Regions from separate parts of the Streptomyces sp. NPDC093065 genome, predicted to be linked through region 3. Evidence: riboswitches for the same ligand, from Rfam matches in the RefSeq annotation. Region 3 holds a riboswitch; each other region holds the start of a gene.
The links. Region 3 has a riboswitch for cyclic di-AMP ahead of ACIQFU_RS03655 (transglycosylase SLT domain-containing protein). Riboswitches for the same ligand answer to the same signal wherever they lie in the genome.

Region 1 (3,290 bases), on a different contig from region 3:
CGCCGTGCTGTTCGGCGACCCGCAGCTCGCCCTCACCGCCGTGCGGCGGGTGCTCGAGGTGACCGCGGAGGAGGTCCAGGAGGTCGCCAAGGCCCGCCTGCGTCCCGACAACCGCGCGGTGCTCGTCTACGAGCCCACCGCCCCGGCCGACGAGACCGACGCCGACACGACCGACGCCGGCGCCACCGACGAGAACGAGGAGGCGGCCAAGTGACCGAGCTCGCCACGATGGAATTCCACGCCCGGCCGCAGGCCGGCGAGCCCAAGCCCTGGGCCTTCCCCGCCCCCGAGCGCGGCAGCCTCGGCAACGGCCTCACCGTGCTGCGCTGCCACCGCCCCGGCCAGCAGGTCGTCGCCGTCGAGGTGCTCCTCGACGCCCCCCTGGACGCCGAGCCGGCCGGTCTCGACGGCGTCGCCACCATCATGGCGCGCGCCTTCTCGGAGGGCACCGACAAGCACTCCGCCGAGGACTTCGCCGCCGAGCTGGAGCGCTGCGGCGCCACCCTGGACGCGCACGCCGACCACCCCGGCGTCCGGCTGAGCCTGGAGGTGCCCGCCTCCCGCCTCGCCAGGGCACTCGGCCTGTTCGCCGACGCCCTCAGGGCGCCCGCGTTCGCGGACGGCGAGGTCGAACGGCTGGTGCGCAACCGGCTCGACGAGATCCCGCACGAGCTGGCCAACCCGGCTCGCCGCGCGGCCAAGGAACTCTCCAAGGAGCTGTTCCCGGCCGACTCCCGCATGTCGCGCCCGCGCCAGGGCACCGAGGAGACGGTCGCGGCCGTCGACGCGGCGGCCGTACGCGCCTTCTACGAGCGGCACGTGCGCCCCGCCACGGCCACCGCCGTGGTCGTCGGCGACCTCACCGGCGTCGACCTCGACGCGCTGCTCGGCGACACCTTGGGCGCGTGGACCGGCTCGGCCGCCGAGCCGCGCCCGGTGCCCCCGGTGACCGCGGACGACCGGGGCCGGGTCGTCATCGTCGACCGTCCCGGCGCCGTCCAGACGCAGCTGCTGATCGGCCGCACCGGCGCCGACCGGCACGACCGCGTCTGGCCCGCGCAGGTGCTCGGCACCTACTGCCTCGGCGGCACCCTCACCTCGCGCCTGGACCGCGTCCTGCGCGAGGAGAAGGGCTACACCTACGGCGTACGGGCGTTCGGCCAGGTCCTGCGTTCCGCGCCGGACGGCACCGGCGCCGCGATGCTCGCCATCAGCGGCTCCGTCGACACCCCCAACACCGGTCCCGCCCTGGACGACCTGTGGACGGTGCTGCGCAAGCTCGCCGCAGAGGGGCTGACCGACGCCGAGCGCGACGTGGCCGTGCAGAACCTGGTGGGCGTGGCGCCGCTCAAGTACGAGACGGCGGCGGCCGTGGCGAGCACACTGGCCGACCAGGTCGAGCAGCACCTGTCCGACGACTTCCAGGCGACGCTCTACCGGCAACTGGCCGCCACGGGCACCGTGGAGGCCACGGCCGCGGTCGTGAACGCCTTCCCGGTGGACCGCCTCGTGACGGTCCTCGTCGGAGACGCGGCGCAGATCAGGGAGCCCGTCGAGGCCCTCGGTATCGGTGAAGTCACCGTGGTGGCCGCCGAGTAGCGGCACACGCGTGTGACGGCCCTGGTGACCGGAGTGTCACCAGGGCCGCCGTTTGTCCGGATTGGGGCAGTGGCTGCCCGTCTGCCCTGTGGCGTGCGCTACAAAAAGCTTGTTGCGTTTGAGGATTGAACGCAGCCGCGCTTAGCGTCTTCCGGGCTGTTCGTCACGCAGTGCGCCGCATCCGCGGCACCGGACAGTCATCGCCGAGTCCCCGTACGGCGCGAGCCAGGGGAGCCGGGGACCCACCGCAGTCCCTGGGGTGAATCGGACGCCCGCGCGCACCGCGAGGGGGCCCGTAGGAGACCTTCCACCTCCGAACCCGTCAGCTAACCCGGTAGGCGAGAGGGAAGGAAAGGACAAGCCTCTACATGGCGTTCACGCGCGCCACCGGGAAGCACCGCCGTACCGGCCGGGTGCACCGCACCACCGCCCGCGCGGCGGGAGTCGCGGCCCTCGCGACCACCGGCGTCGTCGGCTCCCTCGCTGCTCCGGCGCTCGCCGCCGAGCCCGAGGTGGAGCAGAGCGGTCTCACCCCGGTCGTCACCATCGGCGACTCCGTAGCCGACGAGATCGACGCCCAGGCCGTCGCCCAGAAGCAGGCCGCGGTGGACGCCGCCGCCCGCGAGGCGGCCAGGGAAGCGGCCCGCGAGCGGGCGGCCGAGGCGGCCAAGGAGGCGCGCGAGGCCAAGGAGCGCGCCGCGCGGGAGGCGGAGCGCAAGCGTCTCAACACCTTCGTCGCGCCGATCACCGCCTCCTACGTCTCCACCGCGTACCAGGCCGGCAGCTCCCTGTGGTCCTCCGGCAGCCACACCGGCATCGACTTCCACGCCTCCAGCGGCACGACGGTGCACGCGGTCGGCGTCGGCACCGTCGTCGAGGCCGGCTGGGGCGGGGCGTACGGCAACCAGGTCGTGATCAAGATGCACGACGGCACGTACACGCAGTACGGGCATCTGTCGTCCATCGGCGTCTCGGTCGGCGAGTCGGTCGAGCCCGGCCGGCAGATCGGCCTCTCCGGCGCCACCGGCAACGTCACCGGACCCCACCTGCACTTCGAGGCCCGCACCAGCCCCGAGTACGGCTCGGACATGGACCCCGTCGCCTACCTCCGCTCCCACGGCGTGAACGTCTGACCGACGACGGCGTCCGAAAGCCCCGGCTTCCCGAGCCGGGGCTTTTCGCATTTAATATCGCTTGATTGGCCCGGGGTCGCTCAACACGCGTCAATCGTCGACGTTTCACGGGGGTCAAGGGGAGGTCGGTCATGCGTATTCCGGCGCATTCGGTGTGCACGGCGATCCGGGACGACATCGTCGCGGGCGTCCACGGCCGCGGGAGCCGGCTCACCGAGGAAATCCTCGCCCGCCGCTACGGCGTCTCCCGCGTCCCCGTCCGCGAGGCCCTGCGCACGCTGGAGGCCGAGGGTTTCGTGGTGACCCGGCGGCACGCGGGCGCGTGCGTCGCGGAACCGACCGAGCGGGAGGCCGCCGACCTGCTCGAGACCCGTGCGCTCCTGGAGCCGCTCGGCGCCTCCCGGGCCGCCCGGCGACGCACCGAGGCGCACCTCAAGGTGTTGCGCGGCCTGGTCAGGCTGGGACAGGAGCGCGCCGGACGCGGCACCGGCGAGGAACTGCGCTCGCTGGGCGGCTGGTTCCACGAGACCCTCGCCCGGGCCGCCGACAGCCCCTCCC
Region 2 (3,290 bases), on a different contig from region 3:
ACTGCTCACCCGGCTGCCGGACCTCCGCCTCGCCGCGGACCCGGCCGAACTCCGGTGGCGCGGCGGGCTCATCATGCGAGGTCTGCGCACCTTGCCCGTCTCGTTCACGCCGTTCGCGTCACCGGCCGGCAACGGTGCGTCGCCGACGCAAAAGTGACACGCGCTCAACTCTGTGATCTTCACGTGATCTGTGCGGCATGAACTTGTGACAAGCGATGATCTCCCTATACGTTCACGGATCAACGTGGTGTCGAGCGTCATCCGCCGCGTGGTCCCCGTCGTCTTGTGAAAGGTCGTCGCATGCTCTCCGGGAACGGTCGTCACCGCCGCCCCCGCCAGGCACCCGCTCTGGTCGTCGCCGCCGGAGTGACCGGCTCCGCCATCGCGATCCCGCTGCTCGGGGCCACCGGCGCCCACGCGGCCGGCTCCGCGAACTGGGACCAGGTCGCCGAGTGCGAGACCGGCGGCGCCTGGAGCCAGAACAGCGGCAACGGGTACTACGGCGGCCTGCAACTGTCCCAGGAGGCCTGGGAGCGGTACGGCGGCCTCGACTACGCGCCCAGCGCAGACCAGGCCAGCCGCTCCCAGCAGATAAGGATCGCCGAGAAGATACACGCGGACCAGGGCATCGCCGCCTGGCCGACCTGCGGTCTGCTCGCCGGCCTGGGCAACGACTCGGGGGGCACGAGCGGCGGCTCGGGCGCGACCGGTGACGGTGCGTCGGAGGGTTCGGACACCTCGGGCAAGACGGACACCCCCAAGTCGTCCGAATCACCCGACTCGTCCCAGTCGGCCGACTCTGGTGACTCGTCCGGCGCGACCGAGACGCCGGAGGCGACGTCCGGAGAGCCCTCTTCGTCCCCTTCGTCCTCCTCTTCCCCCTCCGCCTCGCCGTCGTCTGACGCTTCCTCCGATGCCTCCGGCGACTCGCGCGGCGGCGCGGACCAATCCGTCAAGCCGGACGCATCGGCCGAATCCGGCTCCTCCGGCAGTGCCGAACCGCAGGGCGTCGAGGGCTCGTCCGGCTCGGGCAAGCACCGTGGCGGCAGCGCGGAGGAGGGTGCGACGGAGGAGGGCCGTACGGACGCGACGACGGGGCGGCACGCCTCGCGCGACGGTGACGAGGGAGAGGCCGAAGTCGGTCGTTACGTCGTCCGCACCGGCGACAGTCTCTGGGCCATCGCCGACACCCTTGAGGTCACCGGCGGATGGCACACGCTGTACGCCGACAACACGACGGTCGTCGGCGCCGACCCGGACCACATCCTGCCCGGTCAGACGCTCACGGTCACGGGCGAATCGGGCGAAAAGTAGGGGGAGTTCGCGTCACGGTTAGAGGCTGTATGTCCCTTTTGGATCTCGTGAGAGATAGGTCTCAGAAGCCGTGATCGTCTTTGAAAATCCGCGGAGCGCGTGTCTACGGTCATGACCGCTCGCCATCGCGGGCCCCGACAGCCGCAACGCCGAATCCTGCCAGCGGCCGTACGGGAACAGTCGTCGCGTCAAGCGCCGCAGGCAGGAGCGGGGGACCCAAGGTAAGTGCCGCACCGGGCAGTTGAGCCGGAGCGGCTAGGGGTGAAGCCGAGTTCCGCGAGGAACCCGGCCGGGCAACTCAACCGGCCCGAACCCGACAGCTCACCTCGCAGGCGTCGGTGAGGGGATCAACCATGCTGTTTTCCGGCAAGGGCAAGCACCGTCGTCCGTCCAAGGCCACCCGTGTCATCGCCGTCGCCGGCGTCACCGGTGCCGCCGTCGCCGCCCCGCTGATGGCGGCCGGCAACGCCTCCGCCGCCACCGCGTCCGAGTGGGACGCCGTCGCCCAGTGCGAGTCCGGCGGCAACTGGTCCATCAACACCGGCAACGGTTACTACGGCGGTCTGCAGTTCTCCGCCTCCACCTGGGCCGCCTACGGCGGTACGCAGTACGCCTCCAGCGCCGACCAGGCGAGCAAGGACCAGCAGATACAGGTCGCCGAGAAGGTGCTCGCCGGCCAGGGCAAGGGTGCCTGGCCGGTCTGCGGCACCGGCCTGTCGGGCGCCGCGTACACCGGTGGCGGCTCGGGCAGCGGTTCCGGCAGCTCCGAGAGCTCGCAGAGCCAGAGCAGCGGCTCCACCGCCGAGCGCTCCACCGAGCAGAAGGCCTCCCGCTCCTCCGAGCGTCCGGCCGCCGAGCCGAAGGCCGAGAAGCCCGCCGAGAAGAAGAAGACCGTCACCACCCCGACCGGCAAGAAGGTCGAGAAGGGCGACGGCGAGTACAAGGTCGTCAAGGGCGACACCCTCAGCTCGATCGCCGAGGAGCACGACGTCAAGGGCGGCTGGGCGAAGCTGTTCAAGCTGAACGGCGACATCGTCGACGACGCCGACCTGATCTACCCGGGCCAGCAGCTGCACCTGAAGTAAGCGGCGGCGGCTCCCGCCCCGGTGCGTGTTCCCCCGTACGCACCGGGGCGGGACTTTTCATGTTCCGCCTTTGTTCCGTTCGGAAACAATTTACTCTCGGTTCTGTCCAGCGGGTGGGCGATCGGCTGGCCGATCGCCCGGAGCCGGTTAGGCTCGGTCCCGCAGAGCCGCCGCGGTCCTGCGGGACCCGCGCGTCACACCGAAGCGTCACATTGAAGAAGGAGATGCTCGTGCCGTCCATCGACGTCGTCGTAGCCCGGGAAATCCTGGACTCCCGAGGCAACCCCACGGTCGAGGTCGAGGTCGGCCTCGACGACGGCAGCACGGGGCGTGCCGCCGTTCCGTCCGGCGCCTCCACCGGTGCCTTCGAGGCCATCGAACTCCGTGACGGCGACCAGAGCCGTTACCTCGGCAAGGGCGTCGAGAAGGCCGTGCTGGCCGTCATCGAGCAGATCGGCCCGGAGCTCGTCGGCTACGACGCCACCGAGCAGCGTCTGATCGACCAGGCCATGTTCGACCTGGACGCCACCGACAACAAGGGCTCGCTCGGCGCCAACGCCATCCTCGGCGTCTCCCTCGCCGTCGCCCACGCCGCCTCCGAGGCCAGCGACCTGCCGCTCTTCCGCTACCTGGGCGGTCCGAACGCGCACCTGCTGCCGGTGCCGATGATGAACATCCTGAACGGCGGCTCGCACGCCGACTCCAACGTGGACATCCAGGAGTTCATGATCGCCCCGATCGGCGCGGAGTCCTTCTCCGAGGCCCTGCGCTGGGGCGCCGAGGTCTACCACACCCTCAAGAAGGTCCTGAAGAACAAGGGTCTGGCCACCGGCCTCGGCGACGAGGGCGGCTTCGCCCCGAACCTCGGCTCCAACCGCGAGGCCCTCGACC
Region 3 (3,290 bases):
CAGCTCCACGACCACGGCCGAGGGCACGATGCCCGGGGCGTAGCGGTCGCCGAACTGGGCCGAGAGCATCACCAGCAGCGGCCGGAACCGTTTCCCGCCGGCCCGCACCAGGTGCTGGGCGGCCTCTGTGATGAACGGAACCTCGCTTTTGGTTGCCTCAAGCAACCCTTCCTCGACAGCAACCAATCCGGCCTGGACATCGGCTTCCAGAGCCTGGTCCCGCACGCTCAGCCCGAACGGCCCGACGACGGTCACGAGGGGTCTCCTGTCTGCTGGTGTCTACTGGCGATTACCTGGTTTGTCGATAGGTCGCTGCCACCACTCAAGTCAGCGTATCCGGTCACGTTTCGATCACCGCTAGCGCCCACCGTTACAGGCCGGTCGGTATCAGATCATGAACGGTATGTTTTTGATCAGGTGATATGAGCAGATTTTGACTGATATCGCCGGAGGGGACGAGCCGGACCCCGGGGGGCGAGCGGGCCGGTGGCCACCGTCCAAGATCCCATCACTCCTCCCAACGGCCCGCACTCCGAGAACGTCACCCGATCGACGCCGCGCCCGCACCGGCACCTCACGCCTCCCGCCCCGCCTCCCGGCTTCACCCTCCACCCCCGTTTCCCCTTCCTCTGCGCCCGACACCCGAAGCCGTCCTCACCCGTGGCCGGTTGGCGAACGATTGAGGTTAATGCCCGTTTTGCCGCGCTTGTTGAGGCCAGTGAGTTGACTCACTCCGGTCCACCCGCGGGCAACCTCGCCACAACCTGTGCCCTCCCTTTGCCCCGCAAGCCAGTTGGGGCTTGGTAACCGCAAAGGATCAAGAGCCTCAAACGCCTCAGACCAAGGTCAACAGGCATGTTGGGTGATTCCTGCACTTGTTTCGGACATGTGCTCTCGCATACGTTCCCGGCCTGTCGGGCGGACGCCGAATCCTGCCACCGCCCGGTCGCACAGTCATCCACCCAACAAACTCGCCGGCAGGAGCGGGGGACCCAGGTAAGTCGCCGCACCGGTCACCACCGGAGCGGCTCGGGGTGAAGCCGTACCCGTCAGGGCGCGGCCGGGCACCTCCCCGCCCGAACCCGACAGCTCACCTCGCAGGCGTAAGGAGAGGGACACATGTCTGCCAACGGTCAGAACCGTCACGCCCGTACCGGCCGCCTCGCCCGCAAGCTCACGCTGGCCGGCACCGCCGCCGCGGTGCTCGCACTGCCGCTCGTCGGCGCCGCCACCGCCTCCGCGGCCACCCCGGCCGCCGCCACGACCGCCACCACGGCGGCCACGGCGTACCCGGACAACCTCGACGGCTGGATCCGCGAGTCGCTCGACATCATGGCGCAGCACGGCATCCCCGGGACCTACGAGGGCATTCACCGCAACATCATGCGTGAGTCCTCCGGCAACCCGCTCGCCATCAACAACTGGGACATCAACGCCGTCAACGGCACCCCGTCCAAGGGCCTGCTCCAGGTGATCGACCCGACCTTCCAGGCGTACCACGTGGAGGGCACCTCCTGGGACCCGTACGACCCGGTCGCCAACATCACCGCCGCCTGCAACTACGCGGCCGACCGCTACGGCTCGATGGACAACGTCTTCAGCGCGTACTGAGCCGCACCGGGCACCAAGGCGTCCCGAGCCCCGCTGAGAGGCCGTGGGCCCGGGACGTCCCAAGCCGTGGGCCCGGGACGTCCTAAGAAGTACCGAAGATCCGCTCGAGGACGACGGCCACGCCGTCGTCCTCGTTCGTCGTGGTGACCTCGTCGGCCACCGCCTTGAGTTCGGGGTGGGCGCCGGCCATGGCGACGCCGTGGGCCGCCCACTGGAACATGGGAATGTCGTTGGGCATGTCGCCGAAGGCGATCGTCCGGCGCCGCTGAAGACCCAGGTGCTCGGCGGCCAGCGCCAGGCCGGTCGCCTTGGTGATGCCGCACGGCTGGAGCTCCACCGTGCCGGGCCCCGACATGGTGACCGTCGCGAGGGAACCGACCACCGCACGCGCCGTCGCCGCCAACTCGTCGTCGGTCAGGTCCGGATGGCGCAGCAGCACCTTGCTGATCGGCATGCTCCACAGCTCCTCGCGCCGCTCGACACGCACCGCGGGCAGGGTGGGGTGGGGCATCAGGTAGCCCGGCTCGATGAGCGTCAGCCCGTCGACGCCGTCCTGGTCGACGGCGGCGTACACCTGGCCGACCTCGGCCTCGATCTTGCCGAGCGCGGTCTCGGCCAGCTCCCGGTCCAGGGTGACCGACCACAGCATCCGGTGCGCACCGGCGTCGTACACCTGCGCGCCCTGCCCGCACACCGCGAGCCCCGTGCAGCCGAGGCCGTCGAGCAGGGAGCGCACCCGGGGAGCCGGGCGCCCCGTCACCACCAGGTGCCGCGCACCCGCCCCGGCGACCCGCGCCAGCGCGGCCAGCGACCGTTCGGAGACGGTGTCGTCGCCGCGGAGCAGCGTGCCGTCCAGGTCGGTGGCGACGAGTGAATATGCGGTGCGGTCCATGATCAGAGAATACGGACACCGCACCCGTCCGACTCACCCGCGACCGCTTCCGAACGAGGACGTAGCGAGCGTGTTCGAACCCGCACGCGGATGCACGCGGACGCCCGATCATGTCCAAAACCTGACACATCATCGGCTAAAGCCGGTTCAGGGCCTCTGCACCGGTTGGCGACGGAACGGACCGCCACCCGCCGGTGCCCCGGCCCCGCCCCGGACCCCGGCCGCCGCGCCGCCTCGATCGGGCCCCGCCAGGCGGCGCCACCTCCCGCCGCACTGCCCAAGACCGGTATGTCACCCGTAACGTGTGGCCCGACCACGTGTCACGCGGCACACACCGACCCCGTGACCCGCGGGCATCCGCAGCACCCAGCACACACGGCGCGCACGGCGCACATGGCGAGCACGAAAGCGAGGCAGCACCCGATGCCCCCCTTCGATGTCCCCGAGGGCGATCCCTTCGGCCCGCACAACCTTCCGTACGGCGTGTTCTCGATCCCCGGTTCGCGGGACCGGACGGTGGGCGTCCGGCTCGGCGACCACGTCCTCGACGCGGGCGCGGCGGCCCACGCGCTCGGCTCGCCGTACGCGTCCCTGCTCGCGCGGCCCACCCTCAACCCGCTGCTGGCCGCCGGGCGCACGGCCTGGTCGGACGTGCGGCGCGCACTGACGGCGTGGGTGACGGTCCCGTCCCACCGCGAGACCCTCGAACCCCTCTTCCACCCGCTGTCGTCGGTGACCCTGCACCTGCCCTTCGAGGTCGCCGACTACGTCGACTTCTACGCCTCGG
Region 4 (3,290 bases), on a different contig from region 3:
GATCACTGCTCTGCTGTCACTCTTCGAATCGTCTGCCACGTCGGCCCATGATTCACCTTGGAATGTGACCTACGCGACCGTAGGAAGGGATTGACGGGCGGTGAGAAAGGCCACGCCTAAAGTGTTCGTCAATTCCGGAATACGACGGGGTCCGCAGGTACCGGTCTCCGGACACACCGAAGGCCGGACCCGGGGATCGGGGTCCGCCCTTCGGGGCGCGGAGGCTGCGTCAGCCGGTCGTCAGACGGAGACGCCGTGCGAGCGCAGGAAAGCGACCGGGTCGATGTCCGAGCCGTAGTCCGGCGTGGTGCGGATCTCGAAGTGCAGGTGCGGGCCGGTCACGTTGCCGGTGGCGCCCGAGAGGCCGACCTGCTGACCCGCCGTCACCGACTGACCGGCGGAGACGGAGAGCGAGGAGAGGTGGGCGTACTGGGCGTAGTGGCCCTCGTCGAGCTTGATGACGACCTGGTTGCCGTACGCGCCACCCCAGCCGGCCGAGACGACGGTGCCCGCGCCGACGGCCTTCAGCGAGGTGCCGGTCGGAACGACGAAGTCGGTGCCGGTGTGGTAGCCGCTGGACCACATGCTGCCGGACTGGTGGTACGGGGTACCGACGGTGCCGCCCGCGACGGGGGAGGTGTAGCCGCTGGTGGTGCCCGTGGACTGGGTGCCGGTGTTCGAGGACTCCGAGGAGCCGGAGGCGTCCGAGGAGGTCTTCGCCGCGTCCGTCGACTTCTGGGCCGGCTTCTCGGCGGCGGGCTTCTCGGCGGGCTTCTGCGACTGCGCGGAGGACGGCGCCGACGACTTGGCGGCCTGGCCGGCGATCGACAGTTCGAGGCCGGGGTGGATCAGCGACGGGTCGGACCCGACGGCCTCGCGGTTGTCCGCGTAGAGCTTCTTCCAGCCGCCGTCGACGTGCTGGTCGTCGGCGATCTTCGAAAGGTAGTCACCGCTCTTCACGGTGTACGTCCGGGAATCCGAGTTCTTCTCGGTACCGCCGGCGGCGGACTTCTTGGCCGACGTCGCGATGGACTGCACGGCCTGCTCGGAAACCGAGTGCGCGGGGGCGGCGTTGGCGGAGGCGGCGCCCATCAGCGGGAGTGCGAGCGCGGCGCCACCGGTTCCGGCGACGGCGATGGTGCGGGTCAGGCGCATGGCCCTGGTACGGCGGTGCTTACCCTTCGCGGGCATGGCGAATTCCTCTCCGGCGCCTGCGAGGTGAGCTGTCGGGTGCGGGCTGGAGATGCCCGGCCGCGCCGAAACGCGGCTTTACCCCAAGCCGTTCCGGGAACCGGAACAGGCAGTTCTACCTGTGGGTCCCCCGCTCCTGCCGTGTACGGGTGGTGGATGAGTGCGGGCTCCGGTCGGCGGCAGGATTAGGCGTCCGTCCGGATCGGTGGTGAACGTAAGGGACCAGGACGCGCAGGGACAAGCGAGAGGTTCCCGCGACGGGCGTTTCGATTGATCCTTTACGGGAACAACCGGTAACCCTGCGTCGATTTCCGTCGCACCGCTTTCTCTGAATGCCCTTGAGAAGCAGTCGAATTACGTGAACATGACGGACAACGCTCGGTCACGGATATGACGCTGCTCACGCGCCCCTTTCCCACCCTCCGCCATTTCAGGGCCAGTTATAACCAAGCCGCCAATTCGGACAGAATGCCTTTACCGGCCCACAATGCCCCTCCTCGAACGGTTTCGCGCATCGGTCATGCCGTATCGTCGAGTGGTGCCCGCCGGCGAGCAGCGACGGCGGGGCGGAGTGGGAGGAGTCCCCGTGACGCAGCAGGTCCCGTCGACCGAACCCGAGCTGACCGGGGTGCGCAACTTCCGGGACGTGGGCGGACTGCCGACCGTGGACGGTCGGCGGGTGCGACAGGGGGTGCTGTTCCGCAGCGGCCACCTGGCACACGCCACGGGGGAGGACGCCGCGTTCCTGACCTCGCTGGGCCTGCACACGATCTTCGACTTCCGCAACGCGGCCGACCAGAAGCTCGACGGCCCGGACGTCGAGCTGCCGGGCGTGCGCAATGTGAATCTGCCGCTGAGCGACCCGGCCGACGGCGCCGAGTTCTGGAAGATGGTCCGCGACGGAGACCTCGACCAGCTGCGGGACATCCTGGCCGACGGCAAGGGTGTCGACCGGATGGTCGGCTCCTACCGACTGATCATGACGGAGCGCACGGCCGAGCACTCCCGGGTCCTGCACGCGCTCGCCGAGGACAGCGTCCCCGCGCTGATGCACTGCGCGGCCGGCAAGGACCGGGCGGGTCTGTCGGTCGCGGTCACCCTGCTCGCGCTGGGCGTCGAGCGCGAGGCCGTCGTCGAGGACTACCTGAAGTCGAACGCCACGCACCGGCGCTACAAGGTGCGCCGCAGCGGCTCCGCCGCCTCCGCCTACTCCCCCGAGGTCATGGAGCTGCTCAGCCCCCTGTTCGACGCGCGCGCCGAGTACCTGGCCGCGGCCTTCGAGACGATCGAGGACACGTGGGGCGGCGTCGACGCCTACTTGGAGCAGGGGCTGCGGCTCTCTCCGGGCACCCGGGAGCGGCTGCGCGAGCGGATGGTGGACTGACTGAGCCACCCGCTCGCGGACGGCTCTACTTGCCGCCCACCTCGAACAGCAGGTAGAGGAAGCCGCCGAAGACGTGCCCCAGGGCGATGTAGATGACCAGCCGCACCCACAGGGCGCGCGGGAACTTGTCCTCGATGGCACTCATGGCGTCTCTCCAGGGGTCGGGCCGAGGCACAGCGCGGCCGTCGGGCTCTGCAGCAGGGTGTGGACGAAGAGCAGCTCGACCCCGTCGGGGTCCTCGGCCGCGATCCGGTGCGGGGTCATGGAGTCGAAGTGGGCACTGTCCCCCGCGGTGAGCCGGTGCTCGGTGTCCCCGAGACGCAGCCGCAGCCGCCCCCTGAGGACGTGCAGCCACTCCTCGCCGGGGTGCACCCGCACGACGTCGCCCTGGGAGCCGTGGGGCACCTGGACGCGCAGGGCCTGCATGCCGCGGCCCGGCGCGCCCGCCTGCCAGTACGTCCAGCCGCCCGCGGTGGTGGGCTCCATGCCGGCGCCGCGCACGACGGCGTCACGGTCGGCGGCCGTCTCGCCCAGCAGCTCGGCGACGGTCGTACCGTAGATGCGGGCGAGGGCGAGCAGCATCGGCAGTGAGGGCTGGCGCTGCCCGGTCTCCAGACGGGAGAGGTGGGCGGGTGACAGCCCCGCGGCACGGGCCGCCGCCTCGAGGGTGAGGGCGGCCCGCCGCCGCAGCTCACGCAGCTGGGGCGCGACGGCG

Region 1: another riboswitch for cyclic di-AMP. It lies ahead of ACIQFU_RS29950 (M23 family metallopeptidase); the one in region 3 lies ahead of ACIQFU_RS03655 (transglycosylase SLT domain-containing protein).
Region 2: another riboswitch for cyclic di-AMP. It lies ahead of rpfA (resuscitation-promoting factor protein RpfA); the one in region 3 lies ahead of ACIQFU_RS03655 (transglycosylase SLT domain-containing protein).
Region 4: another riboswitch for cyclic di-AMP. It lies ahead of ACIQFU_RS10875 (peptidoglycan DD-metalloendopeptidase family protein); the one in region 3 lies ahead of ACIQFU_RS03655 (transglycosylase SLT domain-containing protein).

The regions. Positions count from the first base shown of each region.
Region 1 covers NZ_JBIVPJ010000021.1:29,461-32,750, reverse strand. The annotation lists gene ACIQFU_RS29960 (M16 family metallopeptidase) at 1-214, shown strand, start outside; gene ACIQFU_RS29955 (M16 family metallopeptidase) at 211-1,599, shown strand; cyclic di-AMP (ydaO/yuaA leader) riboswitch at 1,791-1,955, shown strand; gene ACIQFU_RS29950 (M23 family metallopeptidase) at 1,968-2,732, shown strand; gene ACIQFU_RS29945 (GntR family transcriptional regulator) at 2,864-3,290, shown strand, end outside.
Region 2 covers NZ_JBIVPJ010000014.1:97,014-100,303, reverse strand. The annotation lists gene ACIQFU_RS23910 (cytochrome P450) at 1-157, shown strand, start outside; gene ACIQFU_RS23905 (transglycosylase family protein) at 301-1,314, shown strand; cyclic di-AMP (ydaO/yuaA leader) riboswitch at 1,498-1,664, shown strand; gene rpfA (resuscitation-promoting factor protein RpfA) at 1,668-2,399, shown strand; gene eno (phosphopyruvate hydratase) at 2,630-3,290, shown strand, end outside.
Region 3 covers NZ_JBIVPJ010000002.1:183,161-186,450, reverse strand. The annotation lists gene ACIQFU_RS03660 (polyprenyl synthetase family protein) at 1-255, opposite strand, end outside; cyclic di-AMP (ydaO/yuaA leader) riboswitch at 963-1,118, shown strand; gene ACIQFU_RS03655 (transglycosylase SLT domain-containing protein) at 1,120-1,611, shown strand; gene ACIQFU_RS03650 (HAD family hydrolase) at 1,694-2,503, opposite strand; gene fahA (fumarylacetoacetase) at 2,927-3,290, shown strand, end outside.
Region 4 covers NZ_JBIVPJ010000005.1:3,981-7,270, reverse strand. The annotation lists gene ACIQFU_RS10880 (SGNH/GDSL hydrolase family protein) at 1-6, opposite strand, end outside; gene ACIQFU_RS10875 (peptidoglycan DD-metalloendopeptidase family protein) at 241-1,191, opposite strand; cyclic di-AMP (ydaO/yuaA leader) riboswitch at 1,196-1,353, opposite strand; gene ACIQFU_RS10870 (tyrosine-protein phosphatase) at 1,778-2,575, shown strand; gene ACIQFU_RS10865 (DUF6126 family protein) at 2,601-2,720, opposite strand; gene ACIQFU_RS10860 (helix-turn-helix domain-containing protein) at 2,717-3,290, opposite strand, start outside.